Sphaerisporangium krabiense: one gene and its partner. The main gene of each other region encodes a partner of the protein of the gene in region 2 in a complex. Links are inferred from orthologs where the notes say so. Each region holds a gene or a part of one and is shown on either strand. Other genes may lie near its edges.

Region 1 (15,736 bases), 1.8 Mb from region 2 along the record:
GGTACGGCAACACCGTCAGGGACGCCTCCCAAGGCGTCCCTTTGCTGTTCCTCCGGCACACTCCCCCCTCAGGCGCCACGTCTCACGTCGAGATGGCCGAAGATAGACCGAATCCTGGCTTTCCCGGATGGATCTTCGGAGCATCACGCGGGATCCGTCAAGATCTGTGGCCCGAGCAGGGAACCTCGCCATACCGATACGGCTTCGTCCGCGCGACCGGAACCGACCCCGGTGACGTGCCGATGGACGGCACGAGCGTCCGCGGGCGCGCGGCTGCGCCCGGCCGTGAAGCTCTTACGCGCCACCGGAGGATGCCCGAAGGGGTAAGGTGCCCCGCATAGATCGCTCTGACGTGGGCGATCTCGGAATGTCGGGGAGGTCGGCGGCGGGTGTATCTCAAGAACCTGACGCTGCGCGGCTTCAAGTCGTTCGCCTCCGCCACGGCGCTGCGGTTCGAGCCGGGGATCACCTGTGTCGTCGGCCCCAACGGGTCGGGCAAGTCCAACGTCGTCGACGCGCTCGCCTGGGTGATGGGCGAGCACAGCGCCAAGTCGCTGCGCGGCGGCAAGATGGAGGACGTCATCTTCGCGGGGACGTCCTCGCGCCCGCCGCTCGGCCGGGCCGAGGTCACGCTGACGATCGACAACACCGACGGCGCCCTCCCCATCGACTACACCGAGGTGACGATCAGCCGGCTGATGTTCCGGTCGGGCCAGAGCGAGTACGCCATCAACGGCGACACCTGCCGCCTGCTGGACATCCAGGAACTGCTGTCGGACTCCGGCATCGGGCGCGAGATGCACGTCATCGTGGGCCAGGGCCAGCTCGACACGGTCCTGCACGCGGGCCCCGAGGAGCGCAGGGCGTTCATCGAGGAGGCCGCGGGCGTCCTGAAGCACCGCAAGCGCAAAGAGAAGGCGCTGCGCAAGCTCGACGCCATGCAGGCCAACCTCACCCGCGTCCAGGACCTGGTCAACGAGCTGCGCCGCCAGCTCAAGCCGCTGGGCCGCCAGGCGGAGATCGCCCGCAGGGCCGCGGTGATCCAGGCCGACCTGCGCGACGCCCGCCTGCGCCTGCTCGCCGACGACGTCGTGCGGCTGCGCACCCGCCTGGAGCGGGAGGCCGCCGACGAGGCCGCCGTGCGGGTGCGGCGCGCCGAGGTCGAGGGGCAACTGGAGGCCGGGCAGGCCAGGGAGGCCGAGCTGGAGGCCGCGGAGGCCGCCGCGCAGCCTCGCCTCGCCTCCGCCCAGGAGACCTACTACCGCCTGGCCGCGCTCAAGGAGCGGTTCCACAGCGTCGGCACGCTGGCGAGCGAGCGCCAGCGGCACGCCCTGGAGGCGGCGTCGATCGAGCGGCGCGGGCGCGACCCGGAGGACTACGAGCGCGAGGCCGCCGAGGTCCGCGCGCGCGAGGAGAACCTGAAGATCGAGCTGGACCAGGCCGAGGAGGTCCTGGAGCAGGCGGTCTGGCGGCGTACCGAGGCCGAGGAGGCGCTGGCGGACGAGGAGCGCCGCCTGGCCGCGGCGGCGCGGGCGGCGGCCGACCGCCGCGAGAGCCTGGCCCGGCTGCGGGGCGAGGTCGCCGCCGTGCGGGGCCGCGCGCGGGCCGCGGAGGAGGAGATCGGGCGCCTCGGCAAGGCGCTCGCCGAGGCGGGGCAGCGCGCCGAGCGCGCCCGGGAGGACCACGACGCCGAGCGGCTCGCAGGCCCCGCGGCCGAGCCTGAGCTGGCCGAGGAGCTGGCCGTGGCCCAGGAGGGCCTGTCGGAGGCCGAGGCCGCGGTCGAGGCGGCCAGGACGGCCGTGGAGGAGGCCAGAGCCGCCGTGGAGGGCCCGCGGCGGGCGTTGGCCGAAGCCAGGACGGCGGTGGGCGCGGCGCGCGCGGCCGACCAGGAGGCGCAGCGCGCGGTGGCGGCGCTGGAGGCCCGCCGCGACGCCCTGGAGATGGGCCTGGCGGAGGGCGCGGACGGCGGCGCGGCGTTGCTGGCGGCGGGGCTGCCCGGCGTGCTCGGGCCGATGGCCACGCTGATGAGCGTGCGGCCCGGGGCCGAGGTCGCCGTGGCCGCGGTGCTGGGGGCCGCCGCCGAGGCCGTGGCCGTCGAGTCGCACGCGACGGTCGTGGAGGCCCTGGAGCTGCTGCGGGCCAAGGGCGCGGGCAAGGCCGGCCTGGTCGTCGCCTCCGACGCCGTCGTGCCCCGGCCCGCGCCGGCCGACGGCCTGGTGTGGGCGGCCGACCTGGTCACGGTGCCGGAGGCGTTCCGCGAGGCCGCCGAGGGCCTGCTGTCCGGCGTGGTCGTGGTGGACGACCCGCAGGCCGCCACGCGGGTGGTCCGGGAGCGTCCCGAGCTGCGGGCGGTCACCTGGGCGGGCGACCTGGTCGGCGCCCACTACGCGTACGGCGGGTCGGGCGGCGGCACGTCGGTGCTCCAGATGCGCACCGCGCTGGACCAGGCCGTCGCGGACCTGGCCGAGGTGACGGAGACCGCCGCGCGCACCGTCGTCGCGCTGGAGGAGGCCATCGAGGCCGAGCGCGTGGCGCAGCAGGCCGTCGAGTCCGCCCAGGCGGGGGTGAGCCAGGCGCAGACGGGCGCCGACGCCGCGCAGGCGGGCGTCAAGGCCGCCCGGCGGGCGCTGGACGCCGTGCGGGGCAGGCAGCGGGAGGCCGACCAGCGGCTCGCCGTCGCGGCCAGGCGGCTGGCCCAGCTCGACGCCGCCGCGGACGCAGCCCGCCAGGAGTGCGACCGGCTGGCCGCCAACGTCGCCGCCGCGGAGGAGGCCCGCGACCGCGACCTGGCCGGGGTCGTGGAGCTGGAGGAGCGCCTGGCCGGGGCCGAGTACGCCGACGAGCTCGCCGCCGAGCCGACCACCGAGACCCGTGACGAGCTCGCCGCGACCTGCGCGGTGGCCAGGCAGGCCGAGATGGAGGCACGCCTGGCGGTCCGCACCGCCGAGGAGCGCGTCACGGGCATCGCGGGCCGCGCCGACCACCTCGTGCGCGCCGCACGCCGTGAGCGCGAGGAGCGGGCGGGCGCCGCCGCGCTGCGCGAGCGCCGCCGCGCGCAGGCCGCGCTGGCCGAGGCCGTCGCCCGCGGCGCCGGGCGCGCGCTCGGGCTGCTGGAGGCCTCCCTCGCGGCGGCGGCGGGGGAGCGCGACGAGGCCGAACGGGCGCGGGGCGAGATCGACGCGGAGCTGAAGGCCGTACGGGTGCGGGTCCGCGAGCTGTCCGGCGAGCTGGACGGCCTGGTCAACCGCGTGCACGGCACCGAGGTCGCCCGCACCGAGCAGCGCCTGCGCCTGGAGCAGATGGAGGCCAGGGCCATGGAGGAGTTCGGCGTCGAGGTGGACGCGCTGACCTCCGAGTACGGCCCCGGCCAGCCGGTGCCGGTCGCCGACGGCGAGCCCGTGCCGTACGTCCGCGAGGAGCAGGAGAAGCGGGCGCGGGTGGCCGAGAAGCAGATGGCGCAGCTCGGCAAGGTGAACCCGCTGGCGCTGGAGGAGTTCGCCGCGCTGGAGGAGCGCCACACCTTCCTCAACTCCCAGCTCGAAGACCTGCGCAAGACCCGGCGGGACCTGCTGCTCGTGGTCAAGGAGGTCGACGAGCGGGTGGAGCAGGTCTTCACGGCCGCCTACGAGGACGTCGCCCGCGAGTTCGAGACGATCTTCACGCGGGTGTTCCCCGGCGGAGAGGGCCGCCTGCTGCTGACCGACCCCTCCGACATGCTGACCACAGGCGTGGACGTCGAGGCGCGCCCGCCGGGCAAGAAGGTCAAGCGCCTGTCGCTGCTGTCGGGCGGCGAGCGGTCGCTGACCGCCGTGGCGTTCCTGATCTCGATCTTCAAGGCCCGCCCGTCGCCGTTCTACGTCATGGACGAGGTCGAGGCCGCGCTGGACGACACCAACACCCAGCGGCTGCTCACCCTGTTCGAGGAGCTGCGGCAGAGCTCCCAGCTCATCGTGATCACCCACCAGAAGCGCACGATGGAGATCGCCGACGCGTTGTACGGGGTCAGCATGCGCGGGGACGGCGTCACGCAGGTCGTCAGCCAGCGCCTGCGCGAGCGGGAGAGCGCCTGACCTCGTGCCGATCCTTCAAGTTCAGCCTAGAAGTCAGGAAATATCGGTATAACCACCGCACGGGGGGCGAGCCCGGGCGGCAGCACGCCCGCCCGTCTGGAAAACTGACATCTTGTGGATGGGTATCTCGGCATCATTGTGATCGTCATCGTCGTCGCGGCGCTCGCGCTGGGCGGCATGTTCCTGCTGTTCCGGCCCAGCCGGCGGCACGCGCCGCCGGTCCCCCCGCCGCAGGCGCCGACTCTTCCCGAGCGCGACCAGGCCCCGCCGGCCGGTGTGATCGAGGAAGACACCATCACCACCACCGTGCCGCCTCCGGCCAGGCCGGTGGAGCCCGTGGTGGTTCCCGAGATCGAGATCCCCCCTCCCTCCGCGGGGCGCATGGTGCGGCTGCGCGCCCGGCTCGCCCGCTCGCAGACCTCCCTCGGCAAGGGCCTGCTCGAACTGCTGTCCCGCGACCGTCTCGACGACGACGCGTGGGACGAGGTCGAGGACACCCTGATCACCGCCGATGTCGGCGTCGCCCCCACCCGCGCCATGGTCGACGAGCTGCGCACCCGCGTGAAGGTCCTCGGCTCCCGCGACGTCGGCGAGGTGCGCGGCCTGCTGCGCGAGCAGCTCCTCACCCAGATCGGCGCCGACATGGACCGCACGCTGCGCACCGCCCCGCACGGCGAGCGTCCCGCCGTCGTCCTGGTGGTCGGCGTCAACGGCACCGGCAAGACCACCACCACCGGCAAGCTCGCCCGCGCGCTGATCGGCGACGGCCGCACGGTCGTCCTCGGCGCCGCCGACACCTTCCGCGCCGCCGCCGCCGACCAGCTCCAGACCTGGGGCGAGCGCGTCGGCGCGGAGGTCGTGCGCAAGGACGAGGGCGCCGACCCGGCGTCCGTGGCCTTCGACGCGGTCAGCAAGGGCATCGACGACAAGGTGGACACCGTCATCGTCGACACGGCGGGCCGCCTGCACACCAAGACCGGCCTCATGGACGAGCTCGGCAAGGTCAAGCGGGTCATCGAGAAGAAGGCCACCGTGGACGAGGTCCTGCTCGTCCTGGACGCCACCACCGGGCAGAACGGCATGCGCCAGGCCCAGGTGTTCGCCGAGGCGGTGAACGTCACCGGCATCGTGCTGACCAAGCTGGACGGCACGGCCAAGGGCGGCATCGTGATCGCCGTCCAGCGCGAGCTGGGCGTCCCGGTCAAGCTCGTCGGCCTCGGCGAGGGCCCCGACGACCTGGCCCCCTTCGACCCCGAGGTCTTCGTCGACGCCATCCTCGGCGACAACGGCCGCTGACGAGGTTCTAGGCCCCGGCCTCCGCCGCGGGGCGGCGGAGGCCGATGGGCACGATCATCGGCGTGGCGAAGACCGGGTCGGGGACGACCTTGGCCCGCAGGTCGAAGACCTCCGACAGAAGCGGCTCGGTCAGCACCTCGTGCGGGCTCCCGGTGGCGACCAGGCGGCCGTCGCGCATCGCCACCAGGCGGTCGGCGTAGCGGGCGGCCAGGTTGAGGTCGTGCAGCACCATGACGACCGTGCGGCCGAGCTCGTCCCTGAGCCGGGCGACCAGGTCGAGCACCTCGATCTGGTGGGCCAGGTCCAGGAACGTCGTCGGCTCGTCCAGCAGGAGCAGCGGGGTGCCCTGGGCCAGGGCCATCGAGATCCACGCCCGCTGCCGCTGCCCGCCGGACAGCTCGTCCAGAGGCCGCTCGGCCAGCTCCAGCAGGCCGGTCATCCGCAGCGCCTCGGCGACCGCCGCCTCGTCCCGCGCGGACCACTGCCGGTACCACGCCTGGTGGGGGTGCCGTCCCCGTGCCACCAGGTCGCCCACGGTGAGCCCCTCGGGCGCGCTGGGCGCCTGGGGCAGCACGCCGAGGGTCTTGGCGACCTCACGGCTCGGCATCCTGTCGATGCGCGCGCCGTCCAGCAGCACGTGCCCGCCGGCGGGTTTGAGCAGCCGGCCGAGCGCGCGCAGCAGCGTGGACTTCCCGCACCCGTTCGGGCCGATGATCGCGGTCACCGTGCCGGACTCGACGCCGAGGTCGAGGCCGTCCACGACGAGACGGTCGCCGTAGCCGAGTTCGAGCCGCGCGGCCTGAAGTCTCATGTGCCACCTTTGACGCGCCGGGTGCGGATGAGCAGGAAGACCAGGTACGGTGCGCCGAGCACCGCCGTGACGATGCCGACCGGCAGCTCCACCGGGGTCAGCGTCCGCGCGGCCAGGTCCGCGGCGGCGACCAGGACGGCCCCGGTGACCGCGGAGACCACGACGGGCGGCTGGGCCACCCCGGCGAGCCGCAGCGCGATCTGCGGCGAGGCCAGCGCCACGAACGTGATCGGCCCGGCCGCGGCCGTGGCGACGGAGGCCAGCAGCACGGCGGCGAGCAGCAGCGCCCCCCGGCCGCGGTCGATCCGCACGCCGAGGCCGCGCGCGGTGTCGTCGCCGAGCCGCAGCGCGCCGAGCGTGCGGGAGCCGAGCAGGGTGGCGGGGACCAGCACGGCGAGCGCGGCGGCCACGGGCACGACGTGCTCGAACCCCCTGCCGTTGAGTGATCCGCTGATCCACACCATCGCGCGGGCCGCGTCGTTGACGTCGCCCGCGGTGAGCAGCCAGTACTTGACGTTCGTGAACACCGCGACGACGCCGACGCCGACGAGGATCAGCCGGTAGCCGTCCATCCCCTTGCGCCACGCCAGCCCGTACACCAGCGCGGCGCCCGCCAGGCCGCCGGCCACGGCCGCCAGGGGTATCCCGATCGCGGCGAGCGTGCCGCCCGCGCCGCCGTGCGCGGTGCCGGTCAGCACGGTCAGCGCCACGACGGCCACGCTCGCCCCGGAGGTGACGCCGAGGATGTCCGGCCCGGCCAGCGGGTTGCGGGCGATGGCCTGGGTGACAGCCCCGGAGATCGCGAGCGCGGCGCCCACGAGGGCCCCGGTGAGCGCGCGTGGCAGGCGCAGTTCCATGACGACGAGCCGGTCCCCGGCGTCGCCGCCGCCGAGGACGGTCCGGGCGACGTCGGCCAGGGTCAGGGGGATGTCGCCGAGCCGGACGTTCAGGCCCATGAGCAGGAGCAGGGCGGCGAGTCCGGCGAGGGTGACGGCGGCGGCGCGCGGGCGCAGCAGCCAGGACGCGCCGGCGATCCGCACCGGCCGCTGCCGCCGCAGCCGCAGCTCCGGTGCGCTCACAGGCGCACCGCCCGGCCGCGGCGGATCAGCACGACGAAGAACGGGGCGCCGAGCAGGGCGAGCACCACGCCGACCTCCAGCTCGCCCGGCCGCGCGACGACGCGGCCGAGCACGTCGGCGAGCAGGAGCAGGGCCGCCCCGGTGAGCGCGGAGTACAGCAGGAGCCGCCGGTGGTCGGCGCCGGCGAGCGCGCGGGCCAGGTGGGGCACGATGAGCCCGACGAAGGCGAGCGCCCCGCAGGCGGCGACCGCGGCCCCGGTGAGCAGCGTGATCGACGCCAGGCCCACGGTGCGGGTGAGCGGCACCCGCCTGCCGAGGCCGCGGGCCACGTCGTCGCCGAGCGCGAGGGCGTCCAGGCCGCGCGCGTTGGCGAAGGCGAGGATCAGGCCCGCGGCGACGAACGGCAGCACCTGCCCGGCGATCGCGGCGTCGCGCCCGGCGATCGAGCCGATCTGCCAGAAGCGGAAGACGTCCATGGCCTGCTGGTCCAGCAGGACGACCGTGGAGGTGAGCGCGTACAGCAGCGCGCTGACGGCGGTGCCCGCCAGGGCCAGCGTGACCGGGGTCGGCCCGCCGCGCCCGCCCGCGAGGCCGATCGCGAAAACGGCGCCCCCGGCGATCAGGGCTCCGGCCAGGCCGAACCAGATGTAGCCGTAGACGCCGTCCAGGCGGAAGAGCACGATGCTCAGCACCGTGGCGAACGCCGCGCCCTGGGTGACGCCGAGCAGGCCGGGGTCGGCCAGGGGGTTGCGGGTGTGGCCCTGGGCGAGCGCGCCGGCGACGCCGAGCGCCGGCCCGGCGAGGAGCCCGAGGAGGGTGCGGGGGACGCGCAGGCCGCGGACGATGATGTCGCTCTCGCCGCCGTCCGGGCTCCACAGGGCGTGCCAGACGTCGCCGGGGGAGACCGGCTTGGCCCCGACCGTGACGCTGAGCAGGACGGCCGCGAGCACGGCGAGCAGGAGTCCGGGCACGACCAGACGCCGCCGGGCCCGGGGGAGCGGCGTACGCGCCGTCCCCGCCGCTGCGGTCATCTCCTGCGGCCCTTCCCTGTGGCTTTCGTGAGGTCTGTAGGGCTAAGGGCGATACGCACCTTTGGTGCCTCTTGCTGCGCCTCTCGTGGCGAGCGTCCTTTGCCGAACCAGGGATGAGTATGTCAGATTAGGGCTGCCTTACCTAATTTAGGTTGACCTAAACATGACCGGAGGATGACTGAGATGCGAGTTCTGCGCGCCGTCGGCGTGGCCGCCGCGGTCCTCATCGGCCTCGCCGGATGCGGGGCCGGCGACGAGCCCACGGCCGCCGGACCCGCCACGGAGAGCGGCGCCCCGGCGTCCGCCGCGGCCTTCCCCCGCACCGTCACGCACGCGATGGGCACGACCGAGATCCCGGCCGCCCCCAAGCGGGTGGTGGCGCTCGACCAGAGCTTCGTCGACGCCGTGGTGGCCCTGGACGCCGAGGTCGTCGGCTTCACGACCTATCGGTCCCTGAGCGAGAAGCTGCCCGACTACCTGGGCGAGAACGCCCAGCGGTACGGCGCGAACGCCCAGGTCGTCGGCACGCTGGAGGCGCCCGGCCTGGAGAAGATCATCGCGCTGAAGCCCGACCTGATCGTCTCCGCCAAGGTCCGGCACGAGGCGCTGTACGACAAACTGTCCAAGATCGCCCCGACCGTCTTCAGCGAGACCACCGGCGCGCTGTGGAAGGAGAACCTCCGCCTCATGGGCACGGCCCTCGGCAAGGAGGACCTCGCCGAGCAGAGGATCGGCGGCTACGAGAAGCGCGCCCAGGGCATCGGCGCGGCGATCAAGGCGAAGAACTCCGGCACGATGCCGTCCGTCACGATCGCCCGCTTCGCCGGCGAGCCGACCGTCCGGCTGTACGTCGAGAACTCCTACTCCGGCATCGTCCTGAAGGACGTCGGCCTCCCCCGGCCGCAGGGCCAGCCCACGACCACCGACACCATCGCCGTGGACATCAGCGAGGAGCGCATCGCCGACCTGGACGCCGATCACATCTTCGTCGCGACCTATCCCGACGACAAGGGCGACGTGCGGAAGATCCAGCAGAAGTTCGAGGCCAACCCCCTCTGGGCGCGACTGAAGGGCGAGCGTCACGAGGTGGACGACCTCACCTGGATGACCGCGTGCGGCATCCTCGGCGCGGAGAAGATCCTCGACGACCTCGCCGGCACGTTCGGCGTGCCCGCCACCGGCGCCTGACCGGGTCGCGCTCACTCCCGCAGGAAGGCGCGCATCTCCTCCAGCGGAGGGGCGATGTCGATGCCGTGCCCGGCGAGCCAGGAGTCGTCCCCGTAGGTGCAGCGGTAGCGCTCGCCGCCGTCGCAGATCAGCGTGACCACGCTCCCGTGCTCGCCGTTCGCGCGCATCTCCTTGATGATCTCGACGGCGGCGGCGACGTTCGTGCCCGTGGACCCGCCGACGTCCCGCCCGGTGACCTCCCGCACCCAGCGCATGGCCGCGATCGAGGCGGCGTCCGGCACCTGGACCATGCGGTCGATGACCGTGGGCAGGAAGGACGGCTCGACCCGCGGGCGGCCGATGCCCTCGATCCGCGACCCGCGGGCCGTCGTGCCCGTCTCGCCGTCGACCCAGGAGGGGTAGAACGCCGAGCCGTCGGGGTCCACGACGGCGAGGCGGGTGGCGTGGCGGCGGTAGCGGATGTACCTGCCGATCGTGGCGGAGGTGCCGCCGGTGCCGGCGCCGACCACGATCCAGGCGGGCTCGGGGTGCCGCTCCAGGGACATCTGCTGGTAGATGCTCTCGGCGATGTTGTTGTTGCCCCGCCAGTCGGTGGCGCGCTCGGCGTAGGTGAACTGGTCCATGAAGTGGCCGCCGGTGTCCTCGGCCAGGCGGTGCGACTCCTCGTAGATCGCCTTGGGGTCCTCGACGAGCCGGCACTTGCCGCCGTAGAACTCGATGAGCGCGATCTTCTCCGGCGAGGTGGACGCGGGCATGACCGCGACGAACGGCAGCCCGAGCATGCGGCAGAAGTAGGCCTCGCTGACGGCGGTGGAGCCGCTGGACGCCTCGATGACGGTCGTGGACGGGCCGATGTTGCCGTTCGCCAGGCCGTACAGGAACAGCGATCTGGCCAGGCGGTGCTTGAGCGAGCCGGTGGGGTGGACGGACTCGTCCTTCAGGTACAGGTCGACGCCCCAGCGTGGGGGGAGGGGGAAGACGTGCAGGTGGGTGTCGCAGCTACGGTTGGCGTCGGCCTCGACCGTGCGGATCGCCTCGGCCACCCAGTCGCGCGTCGTACGGTCGTGCCGGTCCACGTACTTCATGGCGTCACCGTACCCGCTACCGTATCTGTGTGAGCCTTACCACACTTTCTACCGTTTTGGGTGGAGTCTGTTACTATAATGAGACTTGTCCGGTACCGGGTGTGACGTCGCCACCTCGGGCCATACCGCTTGACGGGCCTCCCTGACCAGCAAAAACCCTTAACGTCACACTTATGGGTGAACCATGAGCATGTGATCGGCCGTCAGATGGAGTAAGCGGTTACCGAGCCTGCATGGGTTCAAGCCGGATGGGTAACGGGGGTCAGCAGGCATGAGGGGGATGACATGATCTCGATGACCGAGCAGCAGCGTCGTGCGTGGTTCGAACGCGACGTCATGCCGGTGACCAGCCAGCTCTTCGCGTCGGCGATGCGCCTCACCCGCAACACGGCGGACGCCGAGGATCTCGTGCAGGAGACGGTGGCCAAGGCCTACACCTCCTACCACCAGTTCCGGCCCGGCACGAACCTGAAGGCGTGGCTGCACCGGATCCTGACGAACAATTTCATCAACGACTACCGCAAGCAGCAGCGGTCGCCGAAGCTGTCCACGGCGGAGGACATCGAGGACTGGCAGCTCGCCGCCGCGGAGTCCCACATGTCCACGGGGCTGCGCTCGGCGGAGACCGAGGCCCTTGAGCAGCTTCCCGACAGCGTCGTGATGAACGCCTTGCGCGCCCTTCCGGAGGAGTTCCGCGTCGCGGTGTACCTCGCGGACGTGGAGGGCTTCGCGTACAAGGAGATCGCCGAGCGCATGGGCACGCCGATCGGCACGGTCATGTCGCGGCTGCACCGCGGCCGCCGCCAGCTCAGGACGATGCTGGAAGGCTACGCCCACGAAGAGGGCGCGGTGCGCACCCCGCAGTTCCAGGCCGCCTGATTCCCGGCCGCCCTTTCCCGAGGCTCCGTCAAGGCCGGCACGGCGATCGTGCCGGCCTTCGTCATGTCCGGGACGCGGCGGGCGTCACGCGGCGGTGGCGGCGATGAGGGCGATGGCGCCGAGGGCGAGGCCGATGCCCGACGCCTGGACGGCGTTGAGCCGCTCCTTCAGCACCCAGCGGGCCAGCACCAGCGTGCTGGCCGGGTACAGGGACACGAGCACCGCCACCACGACGAGCAGCCCGCGCTGCGCCGCCAGCAGGTAGAGCACGTTGGCGGCCATGTCGAGCACGCCCGCGGTGACGATCGTGGGGAGCGAACCGCGCCCGGGGCGCAGCGTGCGCCCGGTGAGCAGGGCCAGCGCCCCGACCAGGGTGACCGAGGCGAGGCGCGCGCCGAACAGCGGCCACATGCCGGTGCCCTCGGGCACCTGCTTGAGCAGGACGAAGAACGCGCCGAAGCCCGCCCCCGCGGCCAGGGCCTGGACGACGGGCCCGAAGGCCATGCGCGCCCCGGCGGTGGTGGAGTCGCGGCCGACGAGGATCACCGCGCCGAGCGCGAGCGCCACCCCGCCGAGCGCGAGCGGCTCCGGCCGTTCGCCCATGGTGAGGCCGACGAGCACGGGAAGCGCCACGGACATGGTGGCGGTCGTGGGCGCGACCACCGACATCACGCCCCCGGCCAGCGCCCGGTAGAAGAAGATCAGCGCGAGGCCGCCGCAGAGCCCGGCGCCCATGCCCCAGGCCAGCCCGCCGAGGCTCGGCGCGCCCGGCAGGAGCGGGAGCAGCGGCAGCACGAAGAGCAGCCCGGCGATCTGGCTGACCAGCACGACGGCGAGGACCCGGGAGCGTCTGGTGGCGAGCCCGCCGAAGAAGTCGGCCATGCCGTAGACGACGGCACAGATGGTCGCCAGCAGTACCGCCGCCATCCCGGCTCACCCCCCAGTCCAATGCACTCTTAGTGCAATATATTAGGACTAATCTGGTGAACACAACGGACACTACACTGCACTCATGCCGGATCCGGAAACCGTCACCGCCGCGATCGCCAGCAACGTCCGAGCCCAGCGCGCCCACCGCGGCCTGACGCTGGACGCCCTGGCGGCCCGCTCGGGGGTGAGCCGCGGCATGCTCGTGCAGATCGAGCAGTGCCGCACCAACCCCAGCGTCTCCACCCTCACGCGCATCGCCGACGCCCTCGGGGTCACGGTCGCGCGCCTCGTCGAGGTCTCCGACACCCCGGTGGTCCGGGTCGTGCACGCCAGCGACGTCGTCACCCTGTGGCGCAGCGACAAGGGCGGCTCCGCGCGCCTCCTCGTCGGCTCCGACGCGCCCGCGATCCTGGAGCTGTGGGACTGGACCCTCGCGCCGGGGGAGCACCACGACGGCGACGCGCACCCCGCGGGCACCCGTGAGATGCTCACGGTCCTGGAGGGCGAGCTGACCCTGACGGTGTACGGCGGCGCGCACGTCGTCGGGAGGGACGAGGCCGTCCTGTTCAGCGCCGACCGGCCGCACCGCTACGCCAACGAGACCGAGGGGACGCTGCGGTTCATCATGGTCGTCACCGAGCCCCGCCAGATCCCCGACCACGTGCCGGGCGAGTAGGACCTCCCGCCCGTCCCCGTGCCGCGACCTTACGGACACATCACGTCTCGCTCACAACGGTGCGAGGGCATGTCCGATACGGGTACATCATCGGTGTGCAGGAGCTGAAGACTCATCCCCTCGGCCGGCTCCGCGGCCGCGTCCCCGTCCCGCCGATGGTCGCCCGGGGGGTGGACGGGTGACCGACCCTCGCGCGGCCATGGCCAAGCTGCGTGTCGAGCTCGCGGGGCTCGGAGTCGACGACGCGTACTCCGTGTGCGAGGAAGCCATGCTTTCTGTCTGGATTGGGCTGGTCGTCACGTACCGTGATGGCTTTTACCGTTGGCAGGAGGGTGTGGTGAAACGTCGCCATCTGGGTACGGATCCGGGTGGATGCGCCATTCGGGTGGCGCGTCGTTACGCGGAGTTGCGGGCCGACGTCCCTTCCTGGTGGGAAGAGCTCGCCAAGACTTTGCGGGGGGAAACGGCAGAAAAGTACCCGTAACCCCTGCCGCTGTCCGGGGGGAGCTTACGGTGGCTGGATTTCGCGCGGGGATATTGGTCTCGCTCCTTCCGCTCTCGCTCTCCCTCGCGACGGCGCTCGTCCTGTCAGGGTGCGGCGAGGTGGCCGCCCCGATCCGGAGGAACCAGAGAGATGACGTCGCCCCCGTCCGCACCTCACCCCCCGTCCGCCCGGCGGCGGACCCGGCCCTGCTGGCCTTCCGCGTGATCGCCCAGCAGCCCGGCTGGCCGGGATCCCGGCCCGTCGTCGCGCCGCAACGCCGCTCCATCCCCTGCGAGCGGGTCAAGTGCGTGGCGCTGACCTTCGACGACGGCCCCTTCGACTACACCGGCAGGCTGCTCGACATGCTCGCCGAGCACCACGCCAAGGCCACGTTCTTCGTGGTCGGCCAGATGGTCAACCCGTTCACCCAGGTCTACCTGCGCCGCATGGTCTCCGAGGGGCACGAGCTCGGCAACCACTCCTGGGACCATCCCTCGCTGCCCTCGCTGTCCTCCGAGGCCCTGCTCACCCAGCTCGAACGCACCCAGGACGCGGTCAGGAACGCCACCGGCGTGACCATGCGCCTCATGCGCCCGCCCTACGGGGCCACCGACGGCAAGGTCGCCGACGCCACCCGGCGCGCCGACCTCGCCCAGATCCTGTGGGACGTCGACACCCTCGACTGGCGCGACAAGGACAGCGGGGTCGTCGCCCGGCGCGCCGCGGACGCCAAGGCCGGCTCGGTGGTGCTGATGCACGACATCCACAAGACCACGGTCGACGCCGTGCCCAACCTGCTGCGCGACCTCGCGGCCAAGGGGTACACGTTCGTGACGGTCTCGGAGCTGTACGGCGACAAGAAGCTCGCCGCGGGCGGGAAGTACGCGGGCGAGGCCGGCGAGCAGGAGAAGAAGCGGCCCTGACGCCGGCCACGCCGCCGGAGAGGGTCAGCCGCGCTTGGACCTGGCGAGCGTGCGGGCGCGGCTCGCGGCGTCCAGCACGACCTTGCGCAGGCGGACGGTCTGCGGGGTGATCTCCACGCACTCGTCCTCGCGGCAGAACTCCAGCGCCTGCTCCAGCGAGAGCGAGCGCGGCGGGATGACCTTCTCGGTCTCCTCGCTCGTGGAGGACCGCATGTTCGTGAGCTTCTTCTCCTTGGTGATGTTCACATCCATGTCGTCGGCGCGGCTGTTCTCTCCGACGATCATGCCCTCGTACACCTCGGTGCCCGGCGAGACGAACAGCGTGCCGCGCTCCTGGAGGTTGAGCATCGCGAAGGCCGTGACCGCGCCCGCGCGGTCGGCGACCAGGGAGCCGCTGCTGCGGGTGCGCAGCTCGCCGAACCACGGCTCGTAGGCCTCGAAGACGTGGTGCACCAGGCCGGTGCCGCGCGTCTCGGTGAGGAACTCGGTGCGGAAGCCGATCAGCCCGCGGGCGGGCACCACGAACTCCATGCGGATCCAGCCGGTGCCGTGGTTGGTCATGTGCTCCATGCGGCCCTTACGGATGGCCAGGAGCTGGGTGATCGCGCCCAGGTACTCCTCGGGGGCGTCCACCGTCAGCCGCTCGACCGGCTCGTGCACCTTGCCGTCGATCTCGCGGGTGACGACCTGCGGCTTGCCGACGGTCAGCTCGTACCCCTCGCGGCGCATCTGCTCGACCAGGACGGCCAGTGCCAGCTCGCCGCGGCCCTGGACCTCCCAGGCGTCGGGACGGTCGGTCGGCAGCACGCGCAGCGACACGTTGCCGACCAGCTCCTTGTCCAGACGGTCCTTGACGAGACGTGCGGTGACCTTGCCGCCCTTGACCTTGCCCACCAGGGGGCTGGTGTTGGTGCCGATCGTCATCGAGATCGCCGGCTCGTCCACCGTGATCAGCGGCAGGGGACGCGGGTCGTCGGGGTCGGCCAGCGTCTCGCCGATCATGATGTCGGGAATTCCGGCGATGGCGATGATGTCGCCGGGCCCGGCCTCCTCGGCGGGCTTGCGCTCCAGGGCCTCGGTCATCAGCAGCTCGCTGACCTTGACCCGCTGGATGCTGCCGTCGGTGCGGCACCAGGCGACCTGCTGGCCCTTCTTGATCGTGCCCTGGTGGACGCGGCACAGGGCGATGCGGCCGAGGTAGCTGGAGGCGTCCAGGTTGGTGACGTGGGCCTGCAGCGGCGCGGACGGGTCGAACACCGGGGCCGGGATCGTCGAGGCGATCGT
Region 2 (14,316 bases):
CCCCTGTACGGCGCCGGGGTCGCCGCCGCGATCGGCTGGCGCGGCATCTTCTGGATCAACATCCCCCTGGCCCTGCTCGCCGCCGTGGCCGTCCACCGGACGCTGCCCGGGACCGGCCCCGGATCGGGAGCCAAGACCGGTCCAGGCACCGGCCCCGGGTCCGGCGCCAAGACCGGCCCAGGGACCGGCGCTGAGACCGGTGGACGCGGCGCGGGCCGGGTCCGGATCGACGTGGTCGGCGGACTGCTGCTCGCGCTGGCCCTCGGCCTGCTCGTGGCCGGGCTCTACAACCCCGAGCCGGACAAGGCGGCCCTGCCCGCGTGGGGCCCGGCCGCGATCGGGGCGGGCCTGGCGGTGGGCGTGGCGTTCGTGCTGTGGGAGCGGCGCGCCCCGGTCCGGCTGCTGGACATGAGCGGCGTGCGGCGCCTGCCGTTCTCCGGGGCCCTGGTGACGAGCTTCCTGGCCGGGGCCGCGCTGCTGGTGACGCTGGTGGACGCGCAGCTCGTCGCGCAGACCCTGCTCGGCAGGGACGCCGTGGGCGGAGCCCTGGTGCTGTCGCGGTTCCTGGTCGCGCTGGCCGTGACGGCGTTCGCGGGCGGCCCGCTGGTGCGCCGCTTCGGCGAGCGGGCTGTGGCCGTGGCCGGGATGGCGCTGGCCACCGCCGGGTACGTCCTGATCTCGCAGTGGCCGGTGGCGCTCGCCGACGCCCACTATCCCCTGGGCCTGGCCCGCACCGATGTGGACCTGGCCGTCGCCGGGCTCGGGCTGGGCCTGGTGATCGCGCCGGTGTCCTCGGCCGTGCTGCGCCTCAGCCCGGCCGACCGGCACGGGCTGGTCTCGGCGGCGGTGGTGGTGGCGCGCATGATGGGCATGCTGCTCGGCGTCGCCGCGCTGTCGGCGTGGGGGTTCCACCGCTTCCAGTCGCTGACGGCCGGGCTGGACACGCCGCTGCCGTTCGGCGTGGAACCCGCCGAGTACGCCCGGCGCCTGGCCGCCTACACCGCCGAGGTCACCCGGGCGCTGCACCAGGAGTACACCGAGATCTTCCTGCTCACCGCGGTCGTCTGCGCGGCCGGCGCGCTGGCGGCCCTCACCCTGCCGGGACGGCGGCGCGAGCGGACGTGAAGGCCCGCGCCCCCCTTCGCGGGGGGCGCGGTCGGCGTCACTTCTTCTTCGCGGCGCCCCGCTTGTCGCGGATCCTCATGGTGACCTCCAGCGGCGAGCCCGCGAAGCCGAACTCCTCGCGGATGCGGCGTTCCAGGAAGCGCCGGTAGGTCTCCTCCAGGAAGCCGGAGGTGAACAGCACGAACTTGGGCGGCTCGGTCGACGCCTGCGTCGCGAACAGGATCTTGGGCTGCTTGCCGCCGCGCACGGGCGGCGGAGTGGCCGCGATGAGCTCCGACAGGAAGGCGTTGAGCCGGGCGGTGGGGACGCGGGTCGTCCACGACTCCAGGGCGCGCTCGATCGCCGGGACGAGGCGGTCGACGTGCCGCCCGGTCTTGGCGGAGATGTTCACGCGCAGCGCCCACGGCACGCGGACGAGCTGGCGGTCGATCTCTTTCTCCAGGTAGTACCGGCGGTCCTCGTCCACCAGGTCCCACTTGTTGAACGCCACCACCATGGCGCGCCCCGACTCGATCACCATGCTGATGATGCGCAGGTCCTGCTCGGTGAGCACCTCGGAGGCGTCGATGAGCACGACGGCGACCTCGGACCGCTCCAGCGCGGCCTTGGTGCGCATGCCCGCGTAGAAGTCGGCGCCCTGGAGCTGGCGCTCCCGGCGGCGGATGCCCGCGGTGTCGACGAAACGCCAGGTCTTGCCGCCCAGCTCGACCAGCTCGTCCACCGGGTCGCGGGTGGTGCCCGCCATGGGGTCGACCAGCACGCGCTCCTCGCCGGCGAGCTTGTTGAGCAGCGACGACTTGCCGACGTTCGGCTTGCCGACCAGGGCGATCCTGCGCGGGCCGCGCTCGGCGGCGAACCGCTGCGGCGGCGCCTCGGGCATCTTGTCCAGCAGGACGTCCAGCAGGTCGCCGCTGGAGCGGCCGTGCAGGGCCGAGACCGGCTGTGGCTCGCCGAGGCCGAGCGACCACAGCGCCGCGGCCTCCAGCTCCTGCCGCTGGTCGTCCACCTTGTTGGCGGCCAGCACGAGCGGCTTGCCCGAGCGGCGCAGCACCGACGCCACGGTCTCGTCGGCGTCGGTCACCCCGACCGTGGCGTCCACCACGAACAGGATCACGTCGGCCAGCTCCACCGCGACCTGGGCCTGCTCGGCGATGCGCAGCCCCATGCCGGTGGCCTCGGGGTCCCAGCCACCGGTGTCGACCAGCGTGAACCTGCGGCCCCGCCAGAGCCCTTCGTAGGTCACGCGGTCGCGCGTGACGCCCGGGACGTCCTCGACGACGGCCTCACGGCGCCCGATGATGCGGTTGACCAAAGTGGACTTGCCCACGTTGGGGCGGCCCACCACGGCGACGACCGGCAGGGGGCCGGAATCCGGCTCCGCCTCCGGCGTGGCGCCGTCCTCCTCGAATTCGGCGAGGTGGGCGGCGATCCAGCCGCCCTCGTCCTCGTACTCCCCCGTCACGTCACGTCCGTTCCGTTGTCCTTGGCACAGTCCTTGGCGCAGCCCTCGGCGCGCCGGTTCACCGGCGGGCCGGGGCGCCCTGACGGGGCCCGCGCGGGCCACGGGTCAGGTGCGCTCCTTCACGAGTCGAAGCACCTCGGAGATGACCTCGTCCAGGTTGAGCTCCGTGGTGTCCAGTTCGACCGCGTCGGCCGCCATCACCAGAGGGTCGGCCTTGCGGGTGGAGTCGAGGGTGTCGCGCCGGGCCATCGCCAGGCGCTGCGCCTCGACCGTCGTGCCGGTGAGCTCGGCGCTGCGGCGCCGGGCGCGGGCCTCCGGGCTCGCCGTCAGGTAGACCTTGACCGGCGCGCCGGGAGCCACGACCGAGCCGATGTCCCGCCCCTCCACGACGATGTCGCCGCCGTCGATGAGGGCGCGCTGCTCGGCGACCAGCCGGGCGCGGACCTCGGGGACGGCGCTCACCGCGGACACGGCGGAGGTGACCTCGTGGGTGCGGATCTCGGCGGACACCTCGCGCCCGTCGACCGTGACGCCAGGGGCGTCGGGGTCGGTGGCGATGGTGAGCGCGGGTTCGCCGGCGCGGGCGGCCACGGCCGCCGGATCGCCGACCTCGACGCCGTGCTCCAGCATCCACCAGGTGATCGCACGGTACATCGCCCCGGTGTCGAGATAGCGAAGCCCGAGCGCGCGCGCGACTCCGCGCGAGGCGCTCGACTTGCCCGACCCCGAAGGACCGTCCATGGCGACGACCAGTGCGGTCACGGCATCTCCCTCCGCCCTCCCGATTGAGTTGTCCGCAAAGAGGGTACCGGGAATCCTCCGCCACCCGGGCATCGACGGCCTAGGGCACGTGCCAGCCGTGCGCGCGCAGCGCCTCGGCCAGCGCCTCGGCCGCCTCGGGCTGCACCGACAGCTCGGCGGCGCCCAGCGGGAGGCCGGGAGCGTGCTCCAGGCGGACGTCCTCGATGTTGACCCCGGCGTCCTTGGCCACCTGGAACAGGCGGGCCAGCTCGCCGGGACGGTCGCCGACCAGCACCTGCACCACGGCGTACGACCTCGGGGGGCCGCCGTGCTTGCCGGGGATCCTGCTCTGGCCGGTGTTGCCGCGCCGCAGCAGGTCGGTGACCTCGCCGATCGCCGGGCCCGCCTGGGCGCCGTCGCCCACCGCGACCTCCCGCAGCGCCCGCGCGGCGGCGTGCAGGTCGTCGGCGACCGCCTCCAGGACCTCGGCCACCGGGCGGGCGTTGCCCGACAGGATCACCGTCCACAGCCGGGGGTCGCCCCCGGCGACGCGCGTCACGTCCCGCACGCCCGGCCCCGCCAGGCCGAGCGCCGTCTCCGACGCCTCGGCCAGCCGGGCCGCGACCGCGGAGGCGGCGACGTGCGGGGCGTGGGAGACCAGGGCCACGGCCTCGTCGTGCGCGGACGGCTCGACCGGCACGGGGTTGGCCCCGCACAGATCGATCAGCGACAGCACCGCCGCGACCGCCTCGGGCGCGGACTCGGGAGCCGGGCAGTACGCCCACGGGCGGCCGAGGAAGATGTCGGCGCGCGCCGCGGCCGGGCCGGAGCGCTCCCGCCCGGCGAGCGGGTGCCCGGCGACGTAGCTGGACATGTCGCAGCCGAGCGCGGCCGCCTGGGCGATGGGCAGGGCCTTGACGCTGGCCACGTCGGTGTAGAACCGGGCGGCGCCGGTCTTCTGCAGGTCGAGCAGCCACTGGGCCACGTACTGCGGCGGCACGGCGATCACCGCAAGATCGACGGGCGGGCCGTCCTGGGACCACGCGGCGCCCGCGCCGAGCTCGCTGGCCAGGCGCACGGCCGCGGGATCGCGGTCGGCGAGCGCGACCGTCACCCCGTGCTCGCGCAGCGCGAGGGCGACGGACGTGCCGATGAGGCCCGTGCCGACGATCAGCACGGTCTCGATGGCCCGGGGCTCGGCGTTCACTGCGCGATGTCCACCCTCAGCGCGGCCGCGCCCTTGAGGTAGACGTGCTGGATCTCCTGCCGGGGCCTGGCCGTCTCGATGTGGGCCATCAGGCGCACCACGCGGGGCAGCGCGCCCGGCACGTCGATCTCGCTCGCGCAGATCAGCGGCACGTCGTGGAAGCCGAGCTTGCGCGCGGCCAGGGCCGGGAACTCGGAGGTGAGGTCCGGCGTGGCGGTGAAGATCACGCTGATCACGTCGTCGGTGGTCAGGGCGTTGCGCTCCATGACCGCGGTGACCAGCTCGGTCACCCCCGCCAGGATGGCCTCCCGCGTGTCGGCCTCGACCTGGACGGCGCCCCGGACCGCGCGCACCATGGCATTTCCTTTCAGCTACCGCCGCGCCCGCTCGGCGGGCCTGACCCGGCCCCGGGAAGGCCCCGGGCGGCCGGGGACGTCCCCGGTCTGCCCGGTGCGCCCCGGCAGGCCTCACCTTCCCGACAGGTTACATTCCCACGGTCGCGTAAAGGTCGCCGACCTCCTTGAGGGTGAGCGTCCGCATCGTGCCCGGCTTGAGACGGCCCAGCTTGACGGGGCCGAACTCGATGCGCGCCAGATCGATCACGGGGTGGCCCACGGCCTCCAGCAGGCGGCGGACGACGTGCTTGCGGCCCTCGTGGATGACGACCTCCACCAGGGCCTGCTGACCGTGCTCCTGGACGATCTTGAAGTCGTCGGCCTTGACGACGCCGTCCTCCAGCTCGACCCCGTCGCGCAGCACCCGGCCGAGGCCGCGCGGGATCGGGCCGGGCACCTTCGCCCAGTACTTCTTCTGCACGCCGAAGCTCGGGTGGGTGAGGCGGTGGGCCAGCTCGCCGTCGTTGGTGAGGATGATCAGGCCCTCGGTCTCGGTGTCCAGACGGCCGACGTGGAACAGCCGCTCGGGGCGGTCGATGACGTAGTCGGCCAGCGAGGGGCGGCCCTCGGGGTCGGACATCGTGCTGATCACGCCGATCGGCTTGTTGATCGCGAAGTACACCTGGTCCGGGGCGGTGGGAATGCGCTTGCCGTCCACGTGGATGACCTGCTTGGCCGGGTCGACGCGGGCGCCGAAGCGGCGCACGACCTGACCGTCCACCGTGACGCGGCCATCGCCGATCATGTCCTCGCAGGTGCGCCTGGCCGCGACGCCCGCGGCGGCGAGGACCTTCTGCAGGCGGACGCCGCCCGGCACCTCGGTGGTGTCGCGCTCGTCGGTGTAGTCGGAGGGGTAGAAGTCGGGGTCGCGCAGCGGCTGGCGCGCGCTCTTGAACGCCCCGCCCCGCCCGGCGCGCGGCGCCTGGGGACGCCCTTCGCCCCGCCGCCCGCGGACGTCGGCCTCGCGCCGCCCGCCCACGCCGCTCTCGCGCCGCCCGGCCGGGCCGCCGGTCCGTCCCCCCGCGCGGGCCACCGCGCCGCGCCCCTCGTCCGAGCGGCCGTAGCGCCCACGGGAGCTCGCCGGGGCGCCTCCGATGGTGCGGACCTCGTCGCGTCCGTACCGGCCCTCACCGGACTCCCGCGACCGCTCGCGCGCGGGCCGGTCACGGCCGGAATCCTCCCGCCCGTAGCGCGGCCGGTCCCGGCCCGCGTCCTCCCTGCCGAAGCGGGGCCGGTCACGGCCGGAATCCTCCCGGTTGAAGCGGGGGCGGTCACGGCCGGAATCCTCCCGGTTGAAGCGGGGGCGGTCACGGCCGGAATCCTCCCGGTTGAAGCGGGGGCGGTCACGGCCGGAATCCTCCCGGTTGAAGCGGGGCCGGTCGCGGCCCGCGTCCTCACGTCCGAACCGCGGCCGGTCACGGCCCGCGTCGTCGCCGAAGCGGGGCCGGTCCTCACGCCCGAAGCGGGGGCGGTCGCGGCCGGAGTCGTCGCGGGTGTAGCGGCCGCGCGTGCCGCCGCGCTCGGCCCTCGGAGCGCCGCGGTCGTCCTCGCGGCGGTCGCGGAAGGAACCCTCGCCGCGGGACGCGCCACGCCGGTCGCCGCCGGAGAATCCGCCGCGGTCGTAGGAGCTCCTCCGGTCAGAGGAGGCGCCGCGGTCGTAGGAGCTCCCGCGGTCGTAGGAGTCCGCCCGGCGGCCGGCGGCCGAGGAGCCGCCCCGGCCCGCGCGGATGGACCCGCCGCGCTCGCCGCCGCGCTCGTCGTCCCGCCTGCCGTACCGGCCCGTGGACCCGCCCCGCGCCGCCCCGTACGCCGAGGAGCCCCCGGAGGAGGGGCCGCGCCGCGGGCCGCCCTCGAAGGAGCGGGAACCCTCGCGCCCGCGGGGGTCACGGTCGTCGTCACGGGCGAACGCGCCGCGCCCGCCCTTCGAGGCACCACGCTCGCCGGTGCCGCGCCGCCCCTCCGGGCGGAAGGCGTCTCCGCGGTCGCCCGCGCCACGGAAGCCGCCCCGGGAACCACCCCGGGGCGCGCCTCCTCCACGGGGGCCGCCGGAACCGCCACGGGATCCCGCGCCCGCCCGGGAACCGGGGGCGTCGCCGCGTCCTCGACCGCGTCCATCACCGGACGGGGTGCCACGCCTACTGTTCACTTCTGTCGCTCCTCTAAGGTTTCCACGTCGTCGGGGAGGAACGGGGCGAGCGCGGGGAGCTCGTCGAGACTCCGCAGCCCCAGCCTCTCCAGGAAGTACGAGCTCGTGCGGTAGAGCACCGCCTGGCTCTCGGGGTCGGTGCCGGCCTCTTCCACCAGGCCGCGCGCCACGAGGGTGCGCATGACACCGTCGCTGTTGACGCCCCGGATCGCGGCGACCCGGGCCCGGTTGACCGGCTGCCGGTAGGCGACGACCGCGAGCGTCTCCAGCGCGGCCTGCGTCAGCCGCGTCTGCTGCCCGTCGCGGACGAAACGCTCCACGTGGGCGGCTTGGTCGGCCCGCGTGTAGAAACGCCAGCCGCCCGCCACCTCTCGAAGATCGAAACCACGGTCGTCGCGCGTGTATTCCGCCGACAGCTCACGCAGGGTCTCGACGACCTCGCGCACCGGACGCTCCAGCACCTGCGCCAGGGTGACCTCGGCCACCGGCTCGTCGACGACGAGCAGGATCGCCTCCAGGGCGGCGCGCAGGGCCGCCCCGTCCTGGAGGGCGGGGACGCCCGTGGCGTCCTCAGGAGTCATCGGATGCATCCTCCCGGCCGGGGCGCTCGCCCGGCCCGCTGTCGTCGCCGTCCGGGCGCTCCGCAGGCGGGGCGCCCTCGTCATAGTCGTCGGCCACCGCGATGTCTCCGTCGTCGGCGCCGGTCCAGATCACGTGCAGGTCTCCGAGCGGCTCCAACTGCTCGAAGGAGACCGCGGCCTCCCGGAAGAGCTCCAGGACGGCGAGAAAGCGCGCGATGACCTCGTAGGTGCCCGCGCAGTCGGCGGTCAGGGCCCGGAACGTCGCCCTGCGCACGCGCCGGAGCCGTGCGACCAGGATAGCCGCTTGCTCGCGGACGTTGGCGACGGGCTGATAGATGTGCGAGGTCGAGACCGTGGGGGGAAGCTTGGGGGTGAACGCGCGGGCGGCGATCTTGGCGAGGCGCTCGGGGCCGATGCCCAGCACCAGCTCGGGCAGCAGGCCGGCGAACCGGGCCTCCATGGGGACGACCCGCGGCCAGCGAAGAGCCTCCTCGGCCATGCGCCCGGCGAAGACCTTGGCGACCTCCTTGTAGGCGCGGTACTGCAGCAGGCGGGCGAACAACAGGTCGCGGGCCTCCAGCAGCGCCAGGTCCTCCTCGTCCTCCACCTCGCCGGTGGGGAGCAGGCGGGCGGCCTTCAGGTCGAGCAGGGTGGCGGCGACGAGCAGGAAGTGGCTGGCCTGGTCGAGGTCCCACTCGGGGCCGCGGGCGCGGATGTGGGCGATGAACTCGTCGGTCACCTGGTGCAGGGAGACCTCGGTGATGTCCAGCTTGTGCTTGGCGATGAGCCCGAGCAGCAGGTCGAACGGGCCCTCGAAGACCTCCAGGTGTACCTGGAAGGCGTCGGGCCTGGCCTGGCCGGTCGCGGGCTGCTCGGTCACCGGTCCATTCTCCCGCACGCGGGCGGCCGTGCACGCCACGCGTCCGCGTGGTCACGTACCGGACCGGACCGGCACGGAAGGGGCACGGATGGGCGCCGGCGGGCGCTTATGACCAGCGGGACAGGAGCTCGCGGGCCAGCTCGCGGTAGGCGGTCGCGCCCATGGAGGCGGGGTCGAACTGGGTGATCGGCTCGCCGGCCAGCGTGGCGTCGGGGAAGCGCACGGTGCGGTTGATCACGGTGTGGAAGACCTTGTCCCCGAAGCCCTGCATGATGGTCTGCAGGACCTCGCGCGCGTGCAGCGTGCGCGGGTCGTACATGGTGGCGAGGATGCCGTCGATCTCCAGGTCCTTGTTGAGGCGCTCCTGCACCTTGGTGATCGACTCCATGAGCAGGGCGACGCCGCGCAGCGCGAAGAACTCGCACTCCAGCGGCACCATGACGCTGTGGGCGCAGGTCAGCGCGTTGACCGCCAGCAGGCCGAGCGAGGGCTGGCAGTCGATCAGGCAGATGTCGTAGTGCGGAAGCAGCGGCTCCAGGGCGCGCCCGAGCGCGTACTCGCGGGCGACCTCGTTCACCAGCCGGATCTCGGCGCCGGACAGGAAGATGTTGCTGGGCAGAAGGTCCATGCCCTCGACGCTGGTGGCGAGCAGGACGTCCTCTGCGGTGACGTCGGGCTCTTCCATGATCAGGTCGTAGATCGTGGCCTCGAGCGGGCGCGGGTCGATGCCGAGGCCCACCGAGAGGGCGCCCTGGGGGTCGAAGTCGACGAGCAGGACGCGCTGGCCGCACTCGGCGAGCGAGGCGCCGAGGTTGATGGTCGTGGTGGTCTTGCCGACGCCGCCCTTCTGGTTGACCATGGCGACGACCCGCGCGGGGCCGTGGGTGGTCGGCGGGACCGGCTCCGGGAAGACGGGACGCGGACGCCCGGTGGGACCGAGAAGACCCTCGTTCCTGGTGTCGCCCCAGGAAGCGTTGGGACCGGGGTTGCCGGCGATCTCCCGGGCTGAAGCGTCTGTGGTCGCAGTCACCAGATGAACCTCCCTGACGGCCCCGAACCGGACCGTCCGGACGGACACTATGGGGTCGGCACGTATGCGGCAAGGCGACGCGCCCTAGAGCTATGAAGTTGGGCGCCCGGCCCCCGGTGGGGCCGCCGCGTGGGCGTCTCGGAGCCCGTCGACGCCGACCAGGGTATAGACCTGGGTCGTCGTCACCGAGGCATGCCCGAGCAGTTCCTGCACAACCCTAACGTCCGCTCCTCCGTCAAGGAGGTGAGTTGCGAACGAATGGCGCAACATATGCGGCGACACCCCTTGCAGCCCGGCACGCTCCGCGGCCGAGCGCAGCACCTCCCAGGCGCCCTGGCGGGTGAGCCTGCCGCCCCGCGCGTTCAGGAACAGCGCGCGGGTCTCCGGGGCGCTCGGCGAGATCAGCGGACGAGCCCGGTGCAGGTAGGCGCGCAGCGCCTCCCCCGCGTACCGGCCGAGGGGGACGACGCGCGCCCGGCCGCCCTTGCCGCGCAGGCGCACGTGCCCGGCCACGACCTCGCCGCCCGCCTCGACGTCGTCCACGGCCAGCCCGACGGCCTCGGAGATCCGCGCGCCCGTGCCGTACAGGACCTCCAGCAGGGCGCGGTTGCGGTGGATGAGCGGGGCGTCGCCGGAGCCCGCGGCGGCGATCAGCCGCTCCACGTCGGCCACCCCGATGGCCCGCGGCAGGTGGTGCGGCCTGGCCGGCGGGTGCACCGCGCCCGCGGGGTCGTGCGCCGCCAGCCCCTCGCGCAGCGCGAACCTGTGCAGGCCCCGCACGGCCGAGACCGCCCTGGCGGCCGAGCCGGCCGCCAGGGCCCGGTGGTGGGCGTCCCCTTCGCGCAGCGAGGTCAGGAACTCCCGGACGTCGGCCTCGCCGACCTCGGCCAGGGAGGGACGACCGCGCGAGCGCAGGTGCTGGAGGTAGCGCCGCAGGTCACGCCGGTAGGAGGCCAGGGTGTTGGCCGCGAGCCCGCGTTCGGCCCCCAGGTGGGCGAGGTAGCCGGCGATGGCGGCCTCGATCCCGGCGAAGGGGTCGGCTAAAGGGCCGGCGAGGGGGTCGGCGTGGGGGCGCAGGACGGAACCTCCCTGTCAGGCCTCCTCCGCGTCGGCGGGACGCAGGGTGGTGAAACCGTCCGGCGAAGCGGCGTACGCGGCGAGGATACCGGCGACCGCAGGTGCGTTGTGGATCATTCCGGACAGTACCCTGCCGACCGCGTCCGCGAGGGGCACCCAGACGACGGGCATGTCCACCTCCTCGTGCCTGCGGACGAACCCGTTCTCCTCGTCGGGGATGGCCTCGACGTCGCGGGCGAGGAAGACGCGGATGCGCTCGTCGCTCGCGCCGGGCGTGGTGTAGACGTCGATCAGCGTGTGCCAGGTCTTGGCACGGTACCCCGCCTCCTCGGCCAGCTCGCGGGCGGCGCAGTCGACCAGCGGCTCGCCGCGCACGTCGCGGATCCCGGCGGGCAGCTCCCACAGCAGGCGGCGCGCCGGGTGGCGGTACTGCCGCAGCAGCAGCACCCTGCCGTGCTCGTCCAGGGCCACCACGGCCACCGAGCCGGGGTGGACGACGTAGTCGCGGTCGGCGACCTCGTCGCCGGGCATCCGCACCTTGTCGGTGCGCACGGCGATCACCCGGGCCCGGAACCGCTCGGTGGACTCCAGGACCTCCCAGGACGCCGGGACGTCCCGGACGTCCTCGACGGTCAGGTCCTGTGGCTCGGCGCCGTCTCGCCGGGTGTCGTCCCGGACGTCCGGTCCTGAGCCGTCCGCGGTCGTTCCGCTCACGCGCCCCCCTGTCCTCGGTCGGATCGGCTCGATCGCTTCGGTGCGCTCGGTCGCCGCGCCGGGCGGCTCACGCGCCGCGCCCGGCCTTGGTGACCCTCTCGCGCGCGTCGGCGTACGTCAAAGCCGCCTCGACGAGGCCGCGGAAGAGCGGGTGCGGGCGCGTCGGGCGGGACCGGAACTCGGGGTGGGCCTGGGTGCCGACGAAGAACGGGTGGGTCTCGGCGTCCAGCTCGGCGTACTCCACCAGGCGGCCGTCCGGCGACAGCCCGGAGAAGACCATGCCGACCTTCTCCAGCGGCTCGCGGTAGGCGTTGCCGACCTCGTAGCGGTGGCGGTGGCGCTCGTCGGCGACGGCCGCGCCGTACAGCCGCTGGACGATCGAGCCCTCGGCGAGCTTGGCCGGGTAGAGGCCGAGGCGCATGGTGCCGCCCATGTCGCGCTCCCCCGCCACCACGTCCTCCTGGTCGGCCATCGTGCTGATCACCGGGTGCGCGGTGGCCGGGTCGAACTCGGCGCTGTTGGCGTCCTCGATGCCGGCCAGGTTGCGGGCCGCCTCGATGACCATGCACTGCATGCCGAGGCACAGGCCGAGCAGGGGGACCCGGCGCTCGCGGGCGTGGCGGATGGCCCCGAGCTTGCCCTCGATGCCGCGCACGCCGAACCCGCCGGGGATGAGCAGGCCGTCCACGCCGTCGAGCTCGCGCTCGGCGCCCTCGGGGGTCTCGCAGTCGTCGCTCTTGACCCAGCGGATGTTGACCCGGGCGTCGCAGGCGAACCCACCCGCGCGCAGCGCCTCGGTGACCGACAGGTAGGCGTCGGGCAGGTCGATGTACTTGCCGACCAGCGCGACCGTGACCTCCTTGGCGGGGCGGTGCACCCGGCGCAGGAGCTGGTCCCACTCGTGCCAGTCGACGTCGCGGAACGGCAGGCCGAGGCGGCGGATCACGTACGCGTCCAGGCCCTCGGCGTGCAGGACCTTGGGGATGTCGTAGATGCTCGGGGCGTCCACCGCCGAGACCACGGCGTCCTCGTCCACGTCGCACATCAGGCTGATCTTGCGCTTGAGCGAGGTGGTGATGGGCCGGTCGGAGCGGCAGACGATCGCGTCCGGCTGGATGCCGATGCTGCGCAGCGCCGCCACGGAGTGCTGGGTGGGCTTGGTCTTCAGCTCGCCGCTCGGCCCGATGTACGGCAGCAGCGAGACGTGCAGGAAGAACACGTTGTCGCGGCCGACCTCGTGGCGGACCTGGCGGACGGCCTCGAGGAAGGGCAGCGACTCGATGTCGCCGACGGTGCCGCCGACCTCGGTGATCACCACGTCGACGTCCGGGCCGGCCATGCCGCGGATGCGGTCCTTGATCTCGTTGGTGATGTGCGGGATCACCTGGACGGTGTCGCCGAGGTACTCGCCCCTGCGCTCCTTGGCGATGACGTTGGAGTACACCTGGCCGGTGGTGACGTTGGCGGAGCCGTGCAGTTCGGTGTCGAGGAACCGCTCGTAGTGGCCGACGTCCAGGTCGGTCTCGGCGCCGTCGTCGGTGACGAACACCTCGCCGTGCTGGAAGGGGTTCATCGTGCCGGGGTCGACGTTGAGGTAAGGGTCCAGCTTCTGCATGGTGACCCGCAGGCCGCGAAGCTTCAGCAGGCGCCCCAGGCTTGAGGCGGTGAGCCCTTTGCCGAGACTGGAGGCGACGCCACCCGTGACGAACAGATGCTTGGTGTTTGCGGCGCTGCGCAAGGAGGTTCTCCCGTGGTCCGTTGTGAGCGTGGCCGTCCGACGGGCGACCGCGTGTCCACGGGCTCTCAGAATATCAAAGCACGCTTGCGAAGTGCCCGAACATCACCTGGGCGTCCGTTCCCAGCATGCTAACCAACGGGTAACTTTTCCGGTTATGTCACCCCGTGATGGTATTCGCCGGATCTTGACCGGCCTCGTGCACCGAGCGTGGTCGGCGGCCCGGACGGCGGGCGCGATCACGCCGAAGACCCCCGCCGGCTACCGCTTTCGCCTGCTCGGCGAGGGCGCGTGCCTCTCCTTCCCGCCCGGGGCGATCTTCGGCGAGGAGTGGATCGAGATCGGCGACCGCACGCTGGTCGGCGAGCGCGTCTCCATCTCGGCGGGCATGGGCCCCGGCGTCGACCTCGGCCCGCACTCCATCGTCCGCATCGGCGGCGGCTGCTCGATCGGGCGCGGCAGCCACATCGTCGGCCACCACTCCATCGACATCGGCGACGACGTCTTCACCGGGCCGTACGTCTACATCACCGACCAGAACCACGTCTACGACGACCCCGAGACGCCCATCGGCCGCCAGTGGCCGCGCAACAAGGCCGTGGTCATCGGATCGGGGTCCTGGCTCGGCACCGGGGCCGTCATCCTGCCGGGCACCCGCATCGGCAGGCAGTCGGTGGTCGCCGGCGGCGCGGTCGTGCGCGGCGAGTTCCCCGACCACTGCGTCATCGCCGGCGTGCCCGCCAGGATCGTCCGCCGCTACTCCCCCGAGGACGGCTGGCACACCCCCGGCCCCGCCGACCCCAACCCCCTCCGCGCCCTCCGCCCCGGCGCCTGAGCCCTCCCCTAGCGCGCGGGCCTGCGCCCTTCTCCTGGTCGCCGCCCCGTGCGGTTACGCGCGGGAACGCGGGGCAATCGGTCTTCGTTGCCGTGTGAGGAATCGTCGTGGTGGAGGGATGCGAAATGCTGGCGGCGCTGACCGGCCTCGGTCTGTCCACGGCTGCGGGGCTGAACGCCTACATCCCGCTGCTGGTGGTCGGCCTGCTGGCCAACTTCACCGACAGGGTGCGACTGCCGGGCGACTACGCCTGGCTCACCAACGGCTGGGTGCTCGCCGTGATCGCCGTCCTGCTGCTCGCCGAGATCGTGCTCGACAAGGTGCCCGTCGTCGACCACGTCAACGACATGATCCAGACGGCCGTGCGGCCGGCGGCCGGCGGCGTCGT

The links.
Region 1: the proteins of BJ981_RS25640 (region 2) and smc are in contact, whole or in part, in a crystal structure (PDB 3ZGX), measured with the Bacillus subtilis proteins. The link is inferred for Sphaerisporangium krabiense from one-to-one orthologs.

Annotation. Positions count from the first base shown.
Region 1 is NZ_JACHBR010000001.1:4,036,540-4,052,275, forward strand. Bases 57-4,270 are described here. They hold smc (chromosome segregation protein SMC), read left to right. Parts: upstream 57-389; coding sequence 390-4,070; downstream 4,071-4,270. Other genes in these bases: ftsY (signal recognition particle-docking protein FtsY), read left to right, coding at 4,185-4,270. Outside these bases: more of ftsY, read left to right, coding at 4,271-5,366; BJ981_RS17870 (ABC transporter ATP-binding protein), read right to left, coding at 5,374-6,177; BJ981_RS17875 (FecCD family ABC transporter permease), read right to left, coding at 6,174-7,256; BJ981_RS17880 (FecCD family ABC transporter permease), read right to left, coding at 7,253-8,287; BJ981_RS17885 (ABC transporter substrate-binding protein), read left to right, coding at 8,471-9,475; BJ981_RS17890 (PLP-dependent cysteine synthase family protein), read right to left, coding at 9,487-10,560; BJ981_RS17895 (sigma-70 family RNA polymerase sigma factor), read left to right, coding at 10,846-11,439; BJ981_RS17900 (EamA family transporter), read right to left, coding at 11,524-12,366; BJ981_RS17905 (helix-turn-helix domain-containing protein), read left to right, coding at 12,452-13,045; BJ981_RS17910 (hypothetical protein), read left to right, coding at 13,224-13,529; BJ981_RS17915 (polysaccharide deacetylase family protein), read left to right, coding at 13,559-14,452; translational GTPase TypA, read right to left, coding at 14,477-15,736. UniProt on the Bacillus subtilis protein: Required for chromosome condensation and partitioning.
Region 2 is NZ_JACHBR010000001.1:5,862,707-5,877,022, reverse strand. The notes cover bases 6,593-9,386. They hold BJ981_RS25640 (segregation and condensation protein A), read right to left. Parts: upstream 8,538-9,386; coding sequence 7,647-8,537; downstream 6,593-7,646. Other genes in these bases: BJ981_RS25635 (ParA family protein), read right to left, coding at 8,644-9,386; scpB (SMC-Scp complex subunit ScpB), read right to left, coding at 7,073-7,657; BJ981_RS39380 (pseudouridine synthase), read right to left, coding at 6,593-7,076. Also shown: BJ981_RS25675 (MFS transporter), read left to right, coding at 1-1,125; ribosome biogenesis GTPase Der, read right to left, coding at 1,163-2,587; cmk ((d)CMP kinase), read right to left, coding at 2,693-3,349; BJ981_RS25660 (prephenate dehydrogenase), read right to left, coding at 3,429-4,535; aroH (chorismate mutase), read right to left, coding at 4,532-4,891; more of BJ981_RS39380, read right to left, coding at 5,019-6,592; more of BJ981_RS25635, read right to left, coding at 9,387-9,567; BJ981_RS25630 (site-specific tyrosine recombinase XerD), read right to left, coding at 9,658-10,590; BJ981_RS25625 (NUDIX domain-containing protein), read right to left, coding at 10,660-11,280; pyrG (CTP synthase), read right to left, coding at 11,426-13,096; BJ981_RS25615 (acyltransferase), read left to right, coding at 13,281-13,928; BJ981_RS25610 (DUF4126 domain-containing protein), read left to right, coding at 14,039-14,316. UniProt on the Bacillus subtilis protein: Participates in chromosomal partition during cell division. May act via the formation of a condensin-like complex containing Smc and ScpB that pull DNA away from mid-cell into both cell halves.